Regions from separate parts of the Streptomyces sp. NPDC054872 genome, predicted to be linked through region 2. Evidence: riboswitches for the same ligand, from Rfam matches in the RefSeq annotation. Region 2 holds a riboswitch; each other region holds the start of a gene.
The links. Region 2 has a riboswitch for cyclic di-AMP ahead of ACWGIH_RS18965 (C40 family peptidase). Riboswitches for the same ligand answer to the same signal wherever they lie in the genome.

Region 1: linked by a shared signal. The riboswitch ahead of ACWGIH_RS13640 (M23 family metallopeptidase) and the one ahead of ACWGIH_RS18965 (C40 family peptidase) in region 2 are both predicted to bind cyclic di-AMP.
Region 3: linked by a shared signal. The riboswitch ahead of ACWGIH_RS14185 (M23 family metallopeptidase) and the one ahead of ACWGIH_RS18965 (C40 family peptidase) in region 2 are both predicted to bind cyclic di-AMP.

Annotation. Positions count from the first base shown of each region.
Region 1 is NZ_JBSGYY010000009.1:128,913-135,775, forward strand. Features, by position in the region: gene ACWGIH_RS13625 (bifunctional acetate--CoA ligase family protein/GNAT family N-acetyltransferase) at 1-1,615, opposite strand, end outside; gene ACWGIH_RS13630 (HPr family phosphocarrier protein) at 1,827-2,108, shown strand; partial or broken gene ACWGIH_RS13635 (GntR family transcriptional regulator) at 2,276-2,979, opposite strand; gene ACWGIH_RS13640 (M23 family metallopeptidase) at 3,193-3,996, opposite strand; cyclic di-AMP (ydaO/yuaA leader) riboswitch at 4,009-4,172, opposite strand; gene ACWGIH_RS13645 (M16 family metallopeptidase) at 4,370-5,755, opposite strand; gene ACWGIH_RS13650 (M16 family metallopeptidase) at 5,752-6,863, opposite strand, start outside.
Region 2 is NZ_JBSGYY010000014.1:54,598-61,460, forward strand. Features, by position in the region: gene ACWGIH_RS18930 (8-amino-7-oxononanoate synthase) at 1-130, shown strand, start outside; gene ACWGIH_RS18935 (DUF397 domain-containing protein) at 131-355, opposite strand; gene ACWGIH_RS18940 (helix-turn-helix domain-containing protein) at 365-1,225, opposite strand; gene ACWGIH_RS18945 (ATP-binding protein) at 1,496-1,957, shown strand; gene ACWGIH_RS18950 (LysR family transcriptional regulator) at 1,946-2,857, opposite strand; gene ACWGIH_RS18955 (LysE family translocator) at 3,025-3,654, shown strand; gene ACWGIH_RS18960 (DUF6328 family protein) at 3,632-4,177, opposite strand; gene ACWGIH_RS18965 (C40 family peptidase) at 4,325-4,798, opposite strand; cyclic di-AMP (ydaO/yuaA leader) riboswitch at 4,802-4,965, opposite strand; gene ACWGIH_RS18970 (hypothetical protein) at 5,330-5,638, opposite strand; gene ACWGIH_RS18975 (ATP-dependent Clp protease proteolytic subunit) at 5,646-6,305, opposite strand; gene ACWGIH_RS18980 (amidase) at 6,457-6,863, shown strand, end outside.
Region 3 is NZ_JBSGYY010000010.1:18,420-25,282, reverse strand. Features, by position in the region: gene ACWGIH_RS14200 (alginate lyase family protein) at 1-586, shown strand, start outside; tRNA gene ACWGIH_RS14195 (tRNA-Met) at 665-738, shown strand; gene ACWGIH_RS14190 (PP2C family protein-serine/threonine phosphatase) at 889-2,043, shown strand; cyclic di-AMP (ydaO/yuaA leader) riboswitch at 2,246-2,392, shown strand; gene ACWGIH_RS14185 (M23 family metallopeptidase) at 2,404-3,489, shown strand; gene ACWGIH_RS14180 (aldo/keto reductase) at 3,658-4,602, shown strand; gene ACWGIH_RS14175 (PrsW family glutamic-type intramembrane protease) at 4,599-5,957, opposite strand; gene trmB (tRNA (guanosine(46)-N7)-methyltransferase TrmB) at 6,052-6,852, opposite strand.

The DNA.
Region 1 (6,863 bases), on a different contig from region 2:
TGGTCAGATCCCGCGGCGGCAGCGGCCGAAGCCCGTCGGCGACGCACGCGTCGTACGTGAGAAGCCCGAGCGTCTCGGAGTTCCCGAGGATCGCCACCCGCGGCCCGGAGGGCAACGGCTGCCCCGCGAGCAGCAGCCCCGCGTCCACCATCTCCGTGACGGTCTCGACCCGGATGACCCCCGCCTGGCGGAGCAGCGCCGACACCGTGGCATGCGGAAGCCGCGTGGCCTGCACCGCGTGCCCCGTGGGGGCGATCCCGCTGTGCCGCGCCCCCTGCACCACCACCAGCGGCTTCGCCGTCGCCGCGCGCCGGGCGAGCCGCGTGAACTTGCGCGGGTTGCCGATGGATTCGAGGTACATCAGGGCGACATCGGTGTCCGGGTCCTCGTACCAGTACTGGAGGACGTCATTGCCCGAGACGTCCGCGCGGTTGCCCGCGCTCACGAAGGTCGACAGGCCCGCACCACGCCGGTGCAGCCCGGAGAGGAGCGCGATGCCGATCGCGCCGGACTGCGTGAAGAGGCCGATCCTGCCGCGCTCGGGGGGATGCGGGGCCAGCGAGGCGTTGAGGCGCACGTCCGGCGACGTGTTGATGACCCCGAAGGCGTTCGGGCCGAGGATGCGCGTGCCGTACGACCGGGCCTGGCGCACCAGTTCGCGCTGCCGCTCCCGCCCTTCGGGACCGCTCTCCGCGTACCCGGCGGAGATCACGACGAGCCCGAGCACCCCGCGCTCCCCGCACTCGTCGACGGCCTGCGGCACCCGGTCGGCGGGCACGGTGACGACGGCGAGCTCGACGGTCTCGTCGATGTCCCGCACGGAGCGGTACGCGGGCACCCCGTCGACCTCGGCGCCTTTCTCGAACGCGCTGTTCACCGCGTACAGCCGCCCCGTGAAGCCCGCTTCGCGCAGGTTCCGCAGGACGCTGCGCCCCACGCCGCCCGGCGTGCGTCCGACGCCGATCACCGCGACCGACTTCGGCGTGAGCAGCCGCTGCACCGACCGCGCCTCGGCCCGCTGCTCACGGGCGCGCTGCACGGCGAGCGAGCGGTCGGTCGGTTCCAGATCGAATTCGAGCCGTACGACGCCGTCCTCGAAGCTGCGTTTCTGCTGGTAGCCCGCATCCGTGAACACCTTGATCATCTTGGTGTTCGCGGGCAGCACCTCGGCGGCGAAGCGGCGGATGCCACGCTCCCTGGCGACGGCGGCGATGTGTTCGAGGAGGGTGGAGGCGACTCCCCTGCCCTGATGGGCGTCCTGCACGAGGAAGGCGACCTCGGCCTCGTCGGCGGGCGCGCTGGCGGACATGCCGCGCTCGTCGATGCGGTCGAAGCGCACGGTGGCGATGAACTCGCCGCCCACCGTGGCCGCCAGACCCACCCGGTCCACCTGGTCGTGATGGGTGAAGCGGTGCACGTCCTTGGCGGACAGCCGGGGGTAGGGCGCGAAGAAGCGGTAGTACTTCGACTCGTCCGAGACCTGTTCGTAGAAGCTGACCAGGCGGTCCGCGTCCTCGGCCGTGATCGGCCTGATCCGGGCGGTGCCTCCGTCACGCAGGACGACATCGGCTTCCCAGTGGGAAGGGTATGCGTGCCGGTCCGACGGGGTCTGCATGGGCCCAGGGTACGGGTCGCGGGGGCGCCTTGGCCGGGGCAGGCTAGGAGACGTCGAACAGCGGGACGAGGGCCCGGGGCTCGAGGACGTACGGTCGACGGGGCACCGGACCATCGGCAGGCACCGTACGGACCGACGGCCGCCGGAGCACTCGCGACGGCATGAGACACTGGTCTAGACAAGTGTGAGACACCTGGAAGGGCAGCAACACATGGCTGAGCGCCGCGTCAACGTCGGCTGGGCCGAGGGCCTTCACGCCCGACCCGCCTCCATCTTCGTCCGCGCGGCCACCGCCGCCGGCGTCCCCGTGACGATCGCCAAGGCTGACGGCAACCCCGTGAACGCCGCCTCCATGCTCGCGGTGCTCGGTCTGGGCGCGCAGGGCGGCGAGGAGATCGTGCTCGCCTCCGACGCCGAGGGTGCGGACGCCGCCCTCGACCGTCTGGCGAAGCTGGTCGCGGACGGCCTCGAGGAACTCCCCGAGACCGTCTGACCAAGGCTGGTACTCATACGCCGTAGGGCCCTCCCCCGAAATGGGGGCGGGCCCTACGGCTTTTCTGTCCCCTTTTACCGAATACCGGCACAGGACATCGAAAGCGGAATTCGGGCAGCACAATTACTCCGCCACCGAATAGCACTTCTTTGTATACGGCGCCTGTGTTAATGCCGGAGGCCGACCGTGTTTACGGCATGTTGCGAATCCCTCACACGATCACCGTCGCGGTCCGGTGACCGCGCGGGAAGAAGCGCGGCCGGTGCGCGGCCGTCGTCCGCTCCGTGTGGGCGGCGGTGAGCGACCTGGCCCGCTCCGCGTCCCCGCGGGCCACCGCGTCGACGATCGCGGCGTGCTCGGCCCAGGCTTCGGCGGGAGCTGCCGTCGTCTCGACCACGTACATCCAGGCGATCTTGTGCCGGAGCTGGGTGAGCAGTGCCGTGAGGCCCGGGCTGCCGGATGCCTGGGCGAGCGTCTCGTGGAACCAGCCGCCCAGGGAGCGCAGATCCTCGCTGTGGCCGCGCCTCGACCGCTCCTGGCCGAGCCTGACGAGACCGCGCAGGACCTTCAGGTGCGCCTCCGTGCGGCGCTGGGCGGCGCGGGCCGCGCCCAGGGGTTCCAGGAGCGCGCGGATCTCCAGGAGGTCGGCGGCCTCCTGCTCGGTGGGCTCCGCCACGCACGCGCCCGCGTGCCGGCGCGTGACGACGAAGCCCTCGGCCTCAAGGGTGCGCAGGGCTTCGCGCACTGGGACGCGGGAGACCCCGTAGCGGCGCGCGAGCAGTTCCTCGGTGAGCCGGCCACCCCGCTCGTAGACACCGGAGACGATGTCGTCCCGGATGGCCGTGCATACCGAGTGCGCGGGAATGCGCATGACTGACCTCCGCCTTAATCCCCGCGAAACGCGGTCGATCGACGCCTGGTCTGTGACTCTATTGCAGGGCGGCCGAATTTCCGACGGCAGGCTGAAATCCAGGGATACTTTTGGCCAAAGGAGATACGGGAACGGCGAAAGCCCCGGCTCTCGGGGAGCCGGGGCTTTCGGTGAATCAGGGGCGCTTCACGCGTCCGCCTTGGACCGCCGGGGTCAGACGTTGACGCCGTGCGAGCGGAGGTACGAGACGGGGTCGATGTCCGTGCCGTAGTCCGCGCCGGTGCGGGCCTCGAAGTGCAGGTGCGGGCCGCTGGAGTTGCCGGTGGAGCCGGAGAGGCCGATCTGCTGGCCCGGAGTGACCGTCTGGCCGACCGTGACGCCCAGGGACGACATGTGGCCGTACTGGGTGTACGTGCCGTCGTTCATCTTGATGACCACGTTGTTGCCGTAGGCGCCGCCCCAGCCGGCCTCGACGACGGTGCCGGAGCCGACCGCGTGGACCGAGGTGCCGGATGCGGCGTGGAAGTCGACGCCGGTGTGGCTGCCGGAGGACCACATGGCGCCGCCGGTCTGGTAGCCCGTGGAGACGTACGAGCCGGAGATCGGGGAGACGTAGCTGTTGAGGCGCTTGCGCTCGGCCTCGCGAGCGGCACGCTCCTTGGCCTCGCGCTCCTTCTTGGCCTTGGCCTTCGCCTCGGCCTCGGCCTTGCGCTTCGCCTCTTCGGCCTTCTTCTTCGCGGCCTCTTCGGCCTTCTTGGCGGCCGCGGCGGCGTCGGCGGCCTCCTGCTGGACAGTGGCCTGCGCGTCGATGCTCTCGGCGAGCGAGTCGCCGACGGAGACGGCCTGGGTCAGGCCGGTGTGCTCAAGGGCCGCCGCGTCGTCGGCGGCGAGCGCCGGAGCGGCCAGGCCTCCGATGACACCGGTGGTGGTGAGGGCGGCGACGCCCGCCACGTTCGCGGTCGTACGCGTGAGGCGGCTCGGGCGACGGTGCTTCCCGGTGGCACGGGTGAACGCCATGAAGCGGCTGATCCTTTCCTTCCTTCTCGCCTACCGGGTTAGCTGACGGGTTCGGAGCAGGAAGGTCTCCTACGAGTCCCTCACCTGACGGCAAGGTTCCCGATTCACCCCAAGGGGACATGTGGGTCCCCGGCTCCCCTGGCTCGCGCCGTACGGGGACTCGGCGATGACTGTCCGGTGCCGCGGGTGCGGCGTACTGCATGACGAACAGCCGGGATGACGCTAAGCGGGCCATCTTTCAAACGACAAACGGATCAGAGCTTTTGTAGCGCACGCCACAGGCCAGACACGTAACCTCCATATCAATTCGGACATATGAGGACCCCAGTGATGAATCTCAGCCACTGGGGTCCCGATATGTCCTGACTGTCACTCAGCCCGTGACCACACTCACTTCACCGATGCCGAGGGCCCTGACGGGCTCCTCGATCTGCGCGGCGTCACCGACGAGCACCGTCACCAGGCGGTCCACCGGGAAGGCGCTCACGACGGCGGCAGTGGCCTCCACGGTGCCGGTCGCGGCCAACTGGCGGTACAGCTGGGCCTGGAAGTCGTCCGGCAGGTGCTGCTCGACCTGGTCCGCGAGGGTGGCCGCGACGGACGCCGCCATCTCGTACTTGAGCGGGGCCACGCCCACCAGGTTCTGCACGGCGACATCGCGCTCGGCGTCCGTGAGGCCGTCGGCCGCGAGGGTGCGCAGGACCTTCCACAGGTCGTCGAGCGCGGGACCCGTGGACTCGGTGTCCACGGAGCCGCTGATGGCGAGCATCGCGGCGCCGGTGCCGTCCGGTGCGGAACGCAGGACCTGGGCGAACGACCGTACGCCGTAGGTGTATCCCTTCTCCTCGCGCAGGACGCGGTCCAGGCGTGAGGTGAGGGTGCCGCCGAGGCAGTACGTGCCGAGCACCTGCGCGGGCCAGACGCGGTCGTGGCGGTCCGGTCCCACGCGGCCGATGAGCAGCTGCGTCTGGACGGCTCCGGGGCGGTCCACGATGACGACACGCCCGGTGTCGTCCGCGGTCACCGGGGGCACCGGACGCGGCTCGGCGGTGCCGCCCGTCCAGGCGCCGATGGTGTCGGCGAGCACGGCGTCGAGGTCGACGCCGGTCAGGTCGCCCACGACGACGGCGGTCGCCGTGGCGGGACGCACATGCTTCTCGTAGAAGGTGCGCACCGCCGCCGAGTCGATGGCCGTGACCGTCTCCTCGGTGCCCTGCCGGGGGCGGGACATGCGCGAGGTGGCCGGGAAGAGCTGCCGGGAGAGCTCCTTGGCGGCGCGGCGCCCCGGGTTCGCGGCCTCGTGCGGGATCTCGTCCAGGCGGTTGCGCACGAGGCGCTCGATCTCGCTGTCCGCGAAGGCGGGGGCGCGCAGAGCGTCGGAGAGCAGGCCGAGCGCCTTCGGGAGGCGGGAGACCGGGACTTCGAGGGAGACGCGCACGCCGGGGTGGTCGGCGTGCGCGTCCATGGTGGCGCCGCAGCGGTCGAGTTCCGCGGCGAAGTCCTCGGCGGAGTGCTTGTCGGTGCCTTCGTTGAAAGCCCTCGCCATGATCGTGGCGACGCCGTCGAGGCCCGCGGGCTCGGCTTCGAGCGGCGCCTCCAGGTGGACCTCCACCGCGACGACCTGCTGGCCCGGGCGGTGGCAGCGCAGCACCGTGAGGCCGTTGTCCAGGGTGGCGCGCTCGGGCGCGGGGAAGGCCCACGGCCGTGCGGCGCCGGCCTGGGGCTGCGGATGGAACTGCATCGTTGCGGCCTCGGTCACTTCGCCGCCTCCTGTTCGTCCTCGTCGGTGGCTTCGGTGGCGGCAGCGCCGTCGATGGGCTCGTACACGAGCACCGCGCGGTTGTCGGGGCGCAGGCGGGCCGCCGCGGCAGCCTTGACCTCTTCCGCGGTGACGTCCAGGACGCGCCCGACGGCGGTGAGGGCGAGCTGCGGGTCGCCGAACAGGACGGCGTACCGGCAGAGTTCGTCCGCGCGGCCCGCCACCGTGGAGAGGCGGTCGAGCCACTCGCGCTCCAGCTGTGCCTGGGCGCGCTCCATCTCCTCTTCGGTGGGGCCCTCTTCCGCGAAGCGGGCGAGCTCCTCGTCGACCGCGGCCTCGATGACGGGGACCTCGACGTCACCGGACGTCTTCACGTCGAGCCAGCCGAGCGAGGGGGCGCCGGCGAGCCGCAGCAGGCCGAACCCGGCCGCCACGGCGGTGCGGTCGCGGCGCACGAGGCGGTTGTAGAGCCGGGAGGACTCGCCGCTGCCGAGGACCGTGAGCGCCAGGTCGGCCGCGTCGCACGCGCGCGTGCCGTCCTCCGGGAGGCGATAGGCGGCCATCAGGGCGCGGGCGGGGACCTCTTCCTCGACGACCTCCCGCAGCTCCTTGCCGATCGTGTCCGGCAGCGAGCCGTCGCGCGGCGGCTGCTTGCCGTCGTGCGAGGGGATGGACCCGAAGTACTTCTCCACCCAGGCGAGGGTCTGCTCCGGGTCGATGTCACCGACGATCGACAGCACCGCGTTGTTGGGCGCGTAATAGGTACGGAAGAACGCCCGGGCGTCCTCCAGCGTCGCCGCGTCCAGGTCGGCCATGGAGCCGATCGGAGTGTGGTGGTAGGGGTGGCCCTCGGGGTACGAGAGGGCGGTCAGCTTCTCGAAGGCCGTGCCGTACGGGACGTTGTCATAGCGCTGGCGGCGCTCGTTCTTGACGACGTCCCGCTGGTTCTCCATGGATTCTTCGTCGAGCGCGGAGAGCAGCGAGCCCATGCGGTCGGCTTCCAGCCACAGGGCCAGCTCGAGCTGGTGTGTGGGCATGGTCTCGAAATAGTTCGTGCGCTCGAAGCTCGTGGTGCCGTTGAGCGAACCGCCCGCGCCCTGCACCAGCT
Region 2 (6,863 bases):
CGTCGGCTGCTTCCGTCCGCCGTCGGTTCCCGACGGCATCTCGCGGCTGCGGCTGACCGCCCGGGCGGACCTCACCGACGGACAGATCGCCGATGCCGTACGAGTGATCAGCCGCGCCGCACCCCGGTAGTCACCGGAGGCCGTGGACGAAGGCCTCCCAGGTCGTGGGCGAGAAGAGCAGGGCGGGCCCTGCCGGGTTCTTCGAGTCACGCACGGCGAGCAGCCCCTGCTTCGGCCCTGAAGCGAGCGAGGCCGTCTCCACGCAGTTGTTCATGCCGTTGCTGCGACTGCTGCGATACCACCGTGCACCGTGCAGAGATGTGCTGGAACGTACGTGCCGAGGCGGTGCCGTCATGGTGCCCCCTTACGCGCCGTCACGTATCCCGGCGATGTGGTCCGTTGATTCCTCGGGCGAAAGCGCCTTTCCCTGAAGGGAGTTGAAGGCCTCCGTGTAGGCCTGAAGGTCTTCTTTCCGTTCGAGGTAGAGGCTACTCGTCAAGTGGTCGAGAACAACCACATCCAGATCAGCAATGTTCGGAAATGAGAAAATAACGAAAGGGCCGATGAGGCCCACGTGCTCTCCGGCGGCGAACGGCAACACCTGAAGCCGCACGTGAGGCAACTGCGCGGCCTCCAGCAACCGTTTCAACTGGCCCGCGAGCACCGCGCTGCCGCCCACCGGCCGGTGCAGCACCGCCTCGTCCAGGATCACGCTCAGTCGCAGCGGCGGGGCCGCGCGCAGCACGTCCTGACGGGCCAGACGCACCTCCACCAGCGTGTCCACCTGCTGTTGGGGCAGCCCGTCGAGCGCGGCCCGCGTCACCGCACGCGCGTAGTCCGGGGTCTGCAGCAGGCCCGGCACGACGGTGGTCTCCAGGGTGCGCATCCGGCAGGCCTGCGACTCCAGGCTGATGAAGTCGCGGTAGGCGGGCGGCAGCAGCTCGCGATAGGCGTGCCACCAGTGGTGCCGTCCGCCGTCGTCGTCCGAGACCGCCAATGCCACCAGCAACTGACGGAGTTGCGGGTCCGCCACCTCGTACGCATCGAGCAGCAGACCTACGTCGGCCGCCTTGACGCTGCTACGTCCCGTCTCGATCCGGCTGACCTTCGACTGATGCCAGCCGACCCGGTCCGCCGCCTGGCCACTGGTGAGCCCGGCGTGCGTGCGTAACGCACGCAATTCGGCGCCGAGTTTCCTGCGGCGCACCGCGGGACCATACCGCATGTCCGTCTCCTTCCCGACGGAGCGTTTCTTTTCGGCCTCCCCCGGGCCGTTCAGGGGCGACAGTAGAGGAAGCGCCGACCTCGCGCCCAAATACGGTCTCCCGTAGCAGAGTTCACCGCTTTGAGCGACAGATATATGCACATCTTGGTGGATGGCCACCTCTGAGGGGCCCAAGAGTGGCAGTCTGGCGCGAAGCACCATTCCGGGACTGTCCTCGTGCCTTCGCTACGAGTCGGAGCCGAGCCCCGGTGGGAAAGGGACAGCGTCGCCATGGCAGATCTTCAGGAAGCATCCGTCACTCTGCCGAGCGATCCTGCCTCGGTCTCCGCGGCGCGGAAATACGTCTCGACCATCCTGGCCGAGTGGGGTCTGCCGGCCGGGACCGAGGCGGCCGACACGGTGCGGCTCATCGTCTCCGAACTCGCCACGAACGCCGTCCAGCACACCCGGGGCGAGTCGCCCACCTTCCGGGTGGACATCGAGCTGGACCGGGACGAGCAGCTGCGCATCGGTGTGACCGACAGCCACCCCCGCTACCCCAAGCGGCTGCCCGCCGCCGTCCAGCAGGACAACGGCCGGGGCCTCGTCATCATCCGCTGGCTGACCATGGAGTGCGGCGGCAGGCTGTCGGTCACGCCCACTCCCGAGGGCGGCAAGACGGTCTGGATCGAGCTGCCGTGGAACGCTTCCGTCCGCGGCGAGGCAGCGGCCCCCTCGACCTCACCCCGCTGAGCGGCCGAAGGCGCCCCGGAGCAGGGCCCGGAAGGTGTCCGCCGCCGGGTGTGACACGTCGGTGCGGTGGACGACCGAGATCGTGCGCCGCAGACTGCCCGGCTCCAGCGGCCTCGTCCCCACCGGGGTGGCCGCCGTCCGCGCCACCATCTCCGGTACGACGGCGACGCCGAGCCCGGCGCTGACCAGCGCGCACACCAGCGCGTAGCCCGGAGTCTCGACCAGGACCGCTGGGGTCGCGCCGGCCCGGAGGAGCGCGGACTCCACGCCCTGCCGGGGCGGATGCGTCGGCGCCATGCTGATGAGCGGGTGCCCGGCGAGTTCGCTCAGGGGCAGCCGTGACGCGTCGCTCGCGAGCGCGTGGCCCGGCGCGGTCACCAGGACCAGCTCCTCGACCAGGACCGGCTCCGCGCTCACGGAGGCGGGCAGCGCCACCGGGTCAGCGGGCTCGTAGGTGTGCGTGAGGGCCAGATCGACCTCGCCCGCCGCCACGGCCGCGACGCCGTGCGGCGGTTCATAGCCCCGCACCGTCAGATCGACGTCCGGATGGGCGCGGCGGAACGCGGTCAGCGCGGGCGGCACCAGATGGATCCCGGCGGTGGTGAAGGTCCCCACGCGCAGCCTGCCGCCGGAAAGGCCCGCCAGTTGGGTGAGTTCGTGCCGGGCCTGCTCCATCTCGTCCAGGACCCGGCGGGCTCGCGCGAGCAGCAGCTCACCCGCGCCGGTCAGCCGTGCCCCGCGGTGATGCCGCACCAGGAGCGCGGTGCCCGCCTCCCGTTCGAGCTTGGCCAGCTGCTGGGAGAGGGCGGGCACGGTGTAGCCGAGGCGTTCGGCGGCGCGGGTGATCGACCCGGCCTCGGAGACCGCCACCAGTGCGGCGAGCCGCGTCGGGTCGTACATGGTCTCTCCCGGTGGTCTCACTCCCGTGGGTCTCTCACCGTGGCCTCTCTGCGGGAGCCGGCGGGGCGCGAGGTGTTCCGACGGGCGTGGGGGTAAACGTCTGCTTAAGGCTGACCCAGGATATTCCACATACCTGCTGAAGGCAGAAGAACGGCAGGGTGGACGCCATGGACGCAGAACTGGTCGCTTTCACCGGTGTGGCCGCGGGCATGGTCGCCATGCCGGGCGCCGACTTCGCGGTCGTGGTGCGCAACGCCCTCGCCTCCCGCCGCGCCGGGGTCACCTGCGCGATCGGTGTGGCGGGCGGGCTCCTGGTGCACACGGCGCTCGCGGTGGCCGGGGTCGCGGCGGTCCTCGCGGCGGTGCCCACGCTCTTTCGCGCGCTGCAGATCGTGGGCGGGGCCTATGTGCTGTACCTGGGGTATCGCGCGCTGTGTTCGGTGGCGCGCCCGCCGCGGAGCTTCGGCGTCCAGGAGGATGCGGGGCGGAACGCGGTCGGGGGCAGCCTGCGGCAGGGCTTCTTCACCAACGCGCTCAACCCGAAGGCGCCGATCACCTTCCTCAGCGTGCTGCCGCAGTTCGTGCCCGCGGGCAGCCCCGCGATGCCCAGGACACTGCTGCTCGCGTCGATCATCGTGGCCCTCGCCCTGGTGTGGTTCCCGGCCGTCGCGCTCCTGGTCGACCGGCTGGGACGGTGGCTGCGCAGGCCGCGTACGGCCCGTGCGATCGAGGGAGGCACGGGCGTCGCGTTGAGCGTGCTCGGGCTGGTGCTCCTCACCGAGGCCCTGATCGCCTGACGTCGTCCGAGGCGTCCGGGTCCTCGTCGTCGTCGCGCGCATGTCGCACCAATAGGGGAAGCAGGCCCCACAGTCCCGCGCACACCACGAACGTGGCCGCGCTCGCGATGATCCCGCCGGTCCGGCCCACCGCCACGTCGACGACCAGGAGCACGGCGCCCGAGACCGCGAACACCAGGACCGCCAGACCGATGCCGGCGAGACGGGACGAGACGCGCACGATCAGCGGCTTGGAGTGCTGCCCGAACAGCGACCTGTGCACCGCTGCCGGAGCGGTGAACAGCGCGGCGGCGAGCACGGCGAGCAGCAGCGTGGCGACATATGTGGAGCGCTGCACCGTGTCGAGCGAGGGGAAGCGCTCGGTGAAGGCGAGCGTCAGCAGGAAGGCGAAGAGGATCTGGACGCCGGCCTGCGTGACGCGCAGTTCCTGGAGGATCTCCGCGAAGTTGCGGTCGGCGCGCTCGAAGCGCGTCTCGTTGCGCGGTGGGCCGCCCGAGACGGAAGAACTGTTGTTTTCGGCCATGGCGCACGAGTATCCGCGTCGTCGCCCCCCACGCCTGGCGGGCGCGCCGACCAGAGGGCCGGGCGGGGGCCGCCGGGGGGCCGGTCGGGCGGCGGCAGCAGCCGTGAGGCCCCCGCCGGCGCCCGACCGGCGACCGGTGACGGATGATCAGCGCACCCTGCCGTACGAGACGCTCTTCGTCCAGATCTTCTCCAGCCGCACCTTGGTGTTCGACTTGGGGGCGTGCCAGATCCGGCCCTTACCGGCGTAGATGCCGACGTGGTAGACGTTCCGGCCGGAGTGGAAGAAGACCAGGTCGCCGCGGACGCGGTTGGACGCCGAGACATGGCGGGTCTTGTTGTACTGCTGTGCGGCGGTACGTGGCAGCTTCTTGCCCGCGCGCTTGAAGGAGTACTGGGTCAGGCCCGAGCAGTCGAACCGGTGCGGCCCCGTGGCTCCGTAGCGGTACGGAGAGCCTTTCTTGGAGGCGGCGATCTTGAGCGCCTTCGTCCCGTGTGTCGCGGCCTCTGCTTCCGACGAGAGCCCTGGGGCCACGAGGGTGCCGCCTACGACGGCGAGCGTGAGGGCGGATACGGACCCGACCCTGGTCAGCAGCGACGGAACGTGATTCAGCGCAGTCATGCGCAACCCTTCGTCAACCGCCTGTGAAGGATGACCTGTCGGATTCGGGCTGACAAAGTTGCCCGGCCGCGTACTGCGGCTTCACCCCAAGGGTCGCTGTCCGGACCTTCCGGACCGACCCGTCATGCCTGGGTCCTCCACTCCTGCCGATGCACCGATGTCGACCGGTCATCCGGGCGGCGGCAGGACTCGGCGTCCGCCCGGACCGCCCCGCCGCTGTGGCGGGGGCTTGTCGTCGGAGAGGATCTTGACCCGAGATGGGGTCGAATTCCGAGCCGAAACGGCGTTTTGTGAGGCTCCTCACGGCTGAACCGTTCGGGTGGACACGGTCGGATTCGCGAGACGGAGAGCGCGCCGGGCGATCGTGCGACCAGCACCGGAACGAGGAATTCCGGCCCACGCGTACGCATCTGACGCAACTGAAGACATCTCGAAAAAGGACGAATGTCTACGCCGAACGAGGTAGCCCGTTTGGTTCGTTTGAGATCGGGGCCGGACGCAACGGAGTTCGGGGAATGGGGTGACGGGTGCTCAGGACGCCTCTGGAGGCGGCACGGTGACCCGGCCGGTCCGCCGCTCTCCGTCGAGCACACGCAGCGCACGGGCCAGCGTCGGTGCGTGCACGGCACTTTCGCCCCGCTGATGCATGAGCGTCAGCGCGTCCCGCAGGGCGGTCGCGCTGCCGACCATGGCCTGAGCGGCGCGCAGTCCTCCGTAGGTGTCCGTCGCGCGGGCGGGGTTGATCCGGCCCAGCAGATCGACCACTTCGAGGTACCGGTCGATCAACTCGCCCTCGGCGCGGGTGAGTGCGGGCAAGGGGGGAAGTTCGGGCGGCAGCATCGGCGGCTCACCCCGCGTCCGGGGTGCGCGGGGCCGGGCTGTTCGGGCTGTTCGGGGAAGACTTGCGGCTCGCGATGATCCGGTCCACCAGGCCGTAGCCGACTGCGTCGCCGGCGTCGAGGATCGTGTCGCGCTCGATGTCGGCCGCGACGCGTTCCGTGCTCTGCCCCGTGTGCCTGACGAGCAGTTTCTCCAGTTGCGCGCGGGTGCGCAGGAGTTCGTCGGCCTGGATCGCCAGGTCGGAGGTCTGGCCGTGCACCGGTTCGGCGAGCGAGGGCTGATGGATCAGCACGCGGGCGCCGGGCAGCGCGAACCGCTTGCCGGGAGTGCCCGCGGCGAGCAGCACGGCCGCCGAGGACGCGGCCTGCCCCAGACAGGTCGTCTCCACGTCGCAGGTGACGAACTGGATCGTGTCGTAGATCGCGGTCATCGCGCTGAACGAGCCGCCGGGGGAGTTGATGTAGAGCGCGATGTCGCGGTCGGGGGCCAGGTATTCGAGGTGCATGAACTGCGCCATCACGTCGTTGGCCGACGTGCCGTCGATCGGCGTCCCCAGAAAGACGATGCGCTCGTCGAACAGCTTCGAGTACGGGTCCAGCGTCCGCCGGCCGGTACGGGAGCGCTCGGTGAACTCGGGCAGGACATAACGGGCGAACGGTTGATTCATGGCATGTCTCTCCTCTGCCGGGGTCGGCTGCTTCCCAAGGCTTCCTGTAAAAAATGTACAGGACGTACGTAACGTGGTGGTGAGAAGCGAGGACGGCGTGGGCATGCTTCGCCTCGTCGTTAACCCCACCGCCCCCAGCCGAAAGCGCCGTATGACAGCGTCCGAGCTCGTCCACCTCACCGCCCGCGAACTCGCCGCCAGGATCCGCACCAGGGCGGTCTCCGCCCGCGAGGCCGTACAGGCGCACCTCGACCGGATCGAGCAGGTCAACGGCCCCGTGAACGCGGTCGTGACGCTCGTGGCGGAACGCGCGCTCGACGAGGCGCGCACCGCGGACGAGGCCACGGCACGCGGCGCCGCGCTCGGCCCGCTGCACGGGCTGCCCGTCGCCCACAAGGACACCCACGACACCCGCGGCATCCGGACCACCTACGGGACACCGCTCCTCGCCGACAACGTCCCGGACCGGGACGAGTTGATCGTCGAGCGCATCCGCGCGGCCGGGGCGATCACCATCGGCAAGACCAACGTGCCCGAGTTCGCGGCCGGCTCGCACAC
Region 3 (6,863 bases), on a different contig from region 2:
CAACTGGGATCTCCTGATGGCCGACGCGACCATCAGCATGGCCGTCTTCCTCGACGACCACGAGTCCTTCGAGAAGGCGGTGACGCACTTCAGGACCCGCGTGCCCGCCTATTTCTATCTGGAGTCGGACGGACCGCTGCCCGTGTCGCCCGCGGGCAGCGGCATCGACACCGCGGAGAAGCTCCAGAAATACTGGTTCGGGCAGAAGACCTTCGCCGACGGCCTTTCCCAGGAGACGTGCCGGAACTTCAAGCACGCGAGCTACTCCCTCGCGGCCACCGCGCACATCGCCGAGACCGCCTGGCACCAAGGCGTCGACCTGTACGGCGAGGTCAAGGAGCGGCTGCGGGCCGCGCTGGAATTCCACTCCGGATACCAGCTGGGCGCCGTGGCGCCGGACTGGCTGTGCGGCGGCAAGGTGCGGCGCGACATGGGGCCCGACACCGAGGTCGGCCTCAACCACCTGCGGGAACGGCTGCGGCTCGACCTGCCGGAGACGGAGAGGCTGACGCGCGAGCAGCGGCCCGAGGGAACGGACGACCTGTTCGTGGCCTGGGAGACGCTGACGCACGCCGAGAACGCGTGAGCGGAAGGCCCCGTTCGTAGGCGGTTCGCCGCCGGTTCGCTTTCACTCCCCCTGATGGCGTAGAGTTGCATTCAACGGCGCGGGGTGGAGCAGCTCGGTAGCTCGCTGGGCTCATAACCCAGAGGTCGCAGGTTCAAATCCTGTCCCCGCTACTAAAGACCGAAGGCCCGGATCCAGAAATGGATCCGGGCCTTCGGTGTTTCCGCCGCCGAGGTGAAGTCGGTGTTCCTGAGCAATACGGCCGGTAACCCGGTCGGCCCACACCGGTCGCCCCACGCGGCCCCTCCGGGAACCCTGAGTGAGTGGGGCAGCGAGGAGGAGACGGCGGGGGCGGCAAGCGTCCCGATGTCCGGCACGAGCGGGCGCTCGTGCGGGCTCTCCCCCTGCTGCTCATCGTCCTCGGCATCGTGTACGACGTGTCGACCCCGCCCAGGTTCACCGCCGTGCCCCTGTTCACCGCGGCCCCGCTCATCGCCGCGCCTTTTTACTCGCTGCTCAGCACCATCCTCATCGGCGTCGCCTCCTGCACCGCCGTGCTCGCCCTGCACTTCAAGACCAGTACGGCCACCGACGTCGAGGCCACCACCGAACTGATCACGGTGGTGACCGTCGCCGTCCTCGCCGTCGTCATCAACCGCGTCGTACGCCGCGGCGACAAACAGCTCGCATCCGCCCGCTCCATCTCCGAGGCCGCCCAGCGCGCCGTGCTGCCGCAGCCGGACCCCCGCATCGGCGGTCTCGATGTCGCGGCGCGGTACGAGGCCGCGGAGGCCGACGCGTTCATCGGCGGCGATCTGTACGCCGTGCAGGACACCCCGCACGGCGTACGCGTCGTCGTCGGCGACGTACGGGGCAAGGGCATGGGCGCGGTGGCGGCCGTGGCCGTGGTGATCGGGGCGTTCCGGGAGGCCGCCGAGCAGGAGACCACCCTGGAGGCGGTGGCGCAGCGCCTGGAGCGTGCCCTCGCGCGTGAAGGCACGCGGCGCGACGGGCTCGACGCCTTCGAGGGGTTCACCACCGCCGTCCTCGCGGAGATCCCGCACGGCGACGGTCCGGTGCGTCTCATCAACCGCGGACACCCGGGCCCGCTGCTCCTGCGCGGCGACGGGCGGCTGTGCGTCCTGTCGGCCACCGAGCCCGCGTTGCCGCTCGGGATGGGCGAGCTCGGCGCCTGGCCGGACCGCGCGGACGAGACGGAGTTCCCGCCGGGGGCGATGCTGCTGCTCTTCACCGACGGGCTCTCCGAGGCGCGTGACGTCCGGGGCGACTTCTACGACCCGGCGGCGCGGCTCGGCGGCCGGATCTTCCCGGGGCCCGGCGGACCCGACGCGCTCCTGACGACGCTCGTCGAGGAAGTGCGGCGCCACACCGGCGGCGGGGGCACGGACGACATGGCGTTGCTGGCGGTGCGGCGGCCCATGTCACCGGCCGTGACGGAAGGACACCACTCCGCATAACAACTGACGTACTGTCAAGGAGATGTGAAGCTCCGGTGTGTGAAGAAGTGGGGGCAACTCGCCCCGTTCCGGCCCTCGGTGTCCCGATAAGTACGGGCCGTGAGCGTTAACGATCAGCCGGAACAGCTTGGAATACCGCCCTGCTGTCTATTAACGTTCGATAACGCAGCGCGGTCGTCCCAGCCGTCACTCGAGTCGGCTCCGCGCGCACGCGCCTAATCCCGAAAGGGAGCCGGGGAACCACTAATTGGGGTGAATCGGGCGTCTGTGCATCCGTGCCAGATGTTCGTAGGAGACCTTCCTGCTCCGAACCCGTCAGCTAACCCGGTAGGCGAGAAGGAAGGAAAGGAGTGCGCCCCCGTGGCGTCCAACCGCCCTGCCCCCCAAGGCGTTTACGTACCGAATGACGACGATTTCGGTGGGTACGACGACAATTCCTGGGAGGAATGGAACCCCACCGAGGAGTCCATCCGTCCCGTCCGCGGCAGGCACCGCGTCCACAAGCGGGGTGGTGGCGGGCTCGCCCGCAGCTCCACGGTCCTCGGCGTAGGCGTCATCGCCGCCGTCGGCGCGGGTGGCATCGCCACCGCGCAGGACGGCAAGCCCCCGGTCTCCATCGCGATGCCGGACCTCTCGGCCGTCACGGACTCGCTGCCGGAGGCCAAGTCGCTTCCGGGCGTGGGGTCCTTGATATCCGACGGCTCGTCAGGCGAAGCTTCCGCGGACAGTGGCGTGACGACCGCCGCCGCGCCCCTCAGCGCCGCGGGCCTCAGCACCGCCGACGCCGAGCAGGGCACCACGGACGCGGGCGAGGCACTGCGGGCCCGCATCATGGAGCAGGCCGAGAACCAGCAGGACCAGGCGGACGACGCGGTCCAGAAGGCCGCCGAGGAAGCCGCCGTCAAGCAGGCAGCCGAACAGGCCGCCGCCAAGCAGTCCGCGGCCGAGAAGAAGATCGCCGCCGAGAAGGCCGCCGCGAAGAAGAAAGCCGAGGCCGAGGCCAAGAAGAAGGCCGAGGCGGAGCGCCTGGCCAAGCTCGCGAAGAGCTACACCCTCCCCGTCGCCTCGTACACGCTCACCGGCACCTTCGGTCAGCCCGGCTCCATGTGGTCCTCCGGCTACCACACCGGCCTGGACTTCGCGGCCCCGACGGGCACGCCCATCAAGGCCGTCCACTCCGGCACCATCAAGGAAGCCGGCTGGGCGGGTGCGTACGGCTACCGCACGGTCCTCGAACTCGACGACGGCACCGAGGTCTGGTTCTGCCACCAGTCCTCGATGAACGTCAGCGCCGGCCAGAAGGTCACCACCGGCGAGACCATCGGCCGCGTCGGCGCCACCGGCAACGTCACCGGCGCGCACCTCCACATGGAGGTCCACCCGGGCGGCGACTCCACCGGGGTCGACCCGGCGGCGTGGCTGCGCGGCAAGGGCCAGTCGATCTGAGGCGACCCGAGATCCCCGGCGGTCCTGGCGACAACCCCCCGACGTCAGGGCTGCCGGTTCGGCATGCCCGCCCACCGCGCGGCCGTTCCCGTGTGCCGCCGTCCCGGTGAATGAAACCGGCATCCCGTTGTGCGGAATGCCGCGGTCCACAAGGGCGTTGATCCCCTCATGACTTCTCTCCGCAAGCTTGGCTCCTCCGACCTCGAGGTCTTCCCGCTCGCCCTGGGCGGCAACGTCTTCGGCTGGACGGCCGACGAGGCGCAGTCCTTCGACGTGCTCGACGCCTACACCGCCGCGGGCGGCAACTTCATCGACACCGCCGACGTCTACTCGGCCTGGGTGGACGGCAACAAGGGCGGCGAGTCCGAGACCGTCATCGGCAACTGGTTCGCCGCGCGCGGCAACCGCTCCGACGTCGTGCTCGCCACCAAGGTCGGCGCCCACCCCGACCACAAGGGCCTGTCCGCGAACACCATCAAGGCCGGTGCCGAGGAGTCGCTGCGCCGCCTGCGCACCGATTACATCGACCTGTACTACACGCACTACGACGACCCGACCGTCCCGGTCGAAGAGGTCATCGGTGCCCTCGACGACCTGGTGACGTCCGGCAAGGTGCGCGCCATCGCGGCGTCCAACGTGACCCCCGAGCGGCTCCAGGAGTTCCTGGACTTCTCCGACCGCGAGGGCCTCGCGCGCTACTCGGTGCTGCAGCCGCACTACAACCTCGTCTCGCGCGACACGTACGAGGGCCAGCTGGAGCAGGTCGCCTCCCGCTCGGGCCTGGCCGCCGTCCCGTACTACGCGCTCGCCTCCGGCTTCCTGACCGGCAAGTACCGCCCGGGCGCGACGGTCGACAGCGCGCGGGCCCAGGGCGCCGGCAAGCACCTGGAGACCGAGCGTGGCCGGCGTGTGCTCGCCGCGCTCGACGAGGTCGCCGAGGCCCGCGGCGCGGAGCTCGCGACGGTCGCCCTGGCGTGGCTCGCGGCCCAGCCGACGGTGGCGGCACCGATCGCGTCGGCCCGTACGGTCGAGCAACTGCCCGCGCTGCTCGCGGTGGGCGAGCTCGAACTGACGGACGCCGAGGTGTCGACGCTGACGGCGGCTTCGGCCTAACCCCGGTAGGGGTTGTACGCGGGGTAGGGCATCGCCGGCTGGGCGTACGGATATCCGTAGGGGTGCGGCTGGGCGTAGGGCTGCTGTTGCGCGTAGGGCTGTGCGTACGGCTGGTGGTGGGGCTGCCGGTATCCGTAGGGAGGCGGCATCGGTACGAGCACGGGTGCCGTCGCGCGGGCCGCGTAGGCGAGGGCGGGGCGCGCGGCCTCGCGGCGCTCCCACAGCGCGTGCAGCAACTCCCGCTCCCGCACGACGAAGTCGGCGCCCGCCTTGCCCCTGCGTCCGCGGTGGCGCAGGAGCGCGAGAGACGTCGCGTACGCCTCGTACTGGGCGACCGCGCGGGCCGCGGCCTTGCCCTGGGTGTACGAGGCGTAGTCGCGGGCCAGGGTGCGGGCGCGCATCGTGCCGAGTGCGTACGGCTCGGGAGCGGTGAGCCAGCCCGCGATCGCGTACGCGGGCAGTTCGGCGCGCACGATGCGCAGGCCGCGCTGCCTGGTCCAGATCGCCAGCCAGGTGAGCAGGCCGAACGCGGGCAGCATGAACGTCGCGTACACGGCGAAGAAGCCGTAATCCCCGAAGCTGGCCGAGCCGTTCCACAGGGCGTGCAGGCCCATCGCGAGGAGCAGTCCGGTGAGCGGGAGCAGGACGCGCCGCCAGTTCCGCCGGTCGGCGCCGAGCGCGGCGATGCCGAAGCCGATGCCGGTGAGCACGGTGAACAGAGGGTGCGCGAAGGGGGACATCACGACGCGCACGAAGAAGGTCGCCGCGGTCACGGACGCCAGCCCGGTCCCGCCGTTGAGCTGGTCGGTGCCGAAGGCGCTGCCGAGATAGAGGATGTTCTCGGTGAACGCGAAGCCGGTGGCGGTCACCCCGGCGATCACGACGCCGTCGACGATGCCGGTGAACTCGCGTCTGCGGAAGAGGAAGACGAGCAGGACCGCCGCGGCTTTCGCGCTCTCCTCGACGATCGGGGCTATGACCGTCGCGCCGAGGGTGTCCGCGCTGGTGGGGTCGGCCGTGGCGGTGGCTATCCAGCGGGTCGCGAAGCTGTTCGCGACGATGGCTATGAGGGCGGCGGCGCAGGCGCCCCAGGCGAAGGCGAAGATCAGATTCCGCCAGGGGCCCGGCTGGACCCGCTGCAGCCAGCGGAAGGCGGCCACCAGGAGCGGCACGGGCAGCGTCGCGAGACCGAGCCCGACCAGGAAGCCCCGCGTGCCGGTCTGCTCCCTGACCAGGGCCAGGATCACCAGGCCCGACAGGGCGAGCAGGGTGACCAGGGCGGCCGCGCGTATCGCCCGCCGCTGCCACCAGCGCGCGTGCCGCAGCCCGGCGGGCCCCGCGGGGGGCATCGGCATCGGGTGAGGGTGCGCTGAACGGGTGGCCACCCGTTGACCCTAACGAGGGACGGGGGTGGGCCGCGACGGTGTCTCGGACCGGGTGGCCGGAGTCTCAGTCCGCCCGGACGTCCGTCCTGCGGAACAGCAGGTCGTGGACGACGTGCCCCTTGTCCAGGCCCTGGCCCTCGAACCGGGTGAGGGGACGGAAGGCGGGGCGGGGCGCGTACCCGCCGTCGGCCTCGGTGTTCTCGAACGCGGGGTGCGCGGTGAGCACTTCCAGCATCTGCTCGGCGTACGGCTCCCAGTCGGTCGCGCAGTGCAGCACGGCGCCGGGCTTGAGGCGGGGCGCGGCGAGGTCGAGGAAGTCGGGCTGGATGATGCGGCGCTTGTGGTGGCGGGCCTTGGGCCACGGGTCGGGGAAGTAGACGCGCAGGCCGTCGAGGGACGCGGGCGGGAGCATCTCGCGGAGCAGGATGACGGCGTCGCCGTTCGCGACGCGGACGTTGTCCAGGCCGTTCCGCTCGGCGAGACCGAGGAGGTTCCCCTGGCCGGGGGTGTGTACGTCCACGGCCAGGATGCCGGTGTCCGGGTCGTCGGCGGCCATCTGGGCGGTGGCTTCGCCCATGCCGAAGCCGATCTCCAGTACGACGGGGCGTTCGCCTTGTCCGGTGCGGAACATTTCGGCGAGGTCGAGGACGCGCTGCCCGTCGATGTCCAGGCCCCACTTGGGCCACAGCCGCTGGAGCGCGTCCGCCTGGCTTGTGGTGACGCGGCTCCTGCGGGGCTGGAAGCTGCGGATCCGGCGCTCGAAGTGTGACCCGGCGGGGTCGGGCGCGGGGCCCTGCGGGAAGCGGGGCTCGCCCTTCGGGCGGGGGGCTCGGGGGTGCTCGGGGGCGGCGTTCGACTCAGACACAGTGGGGGAAT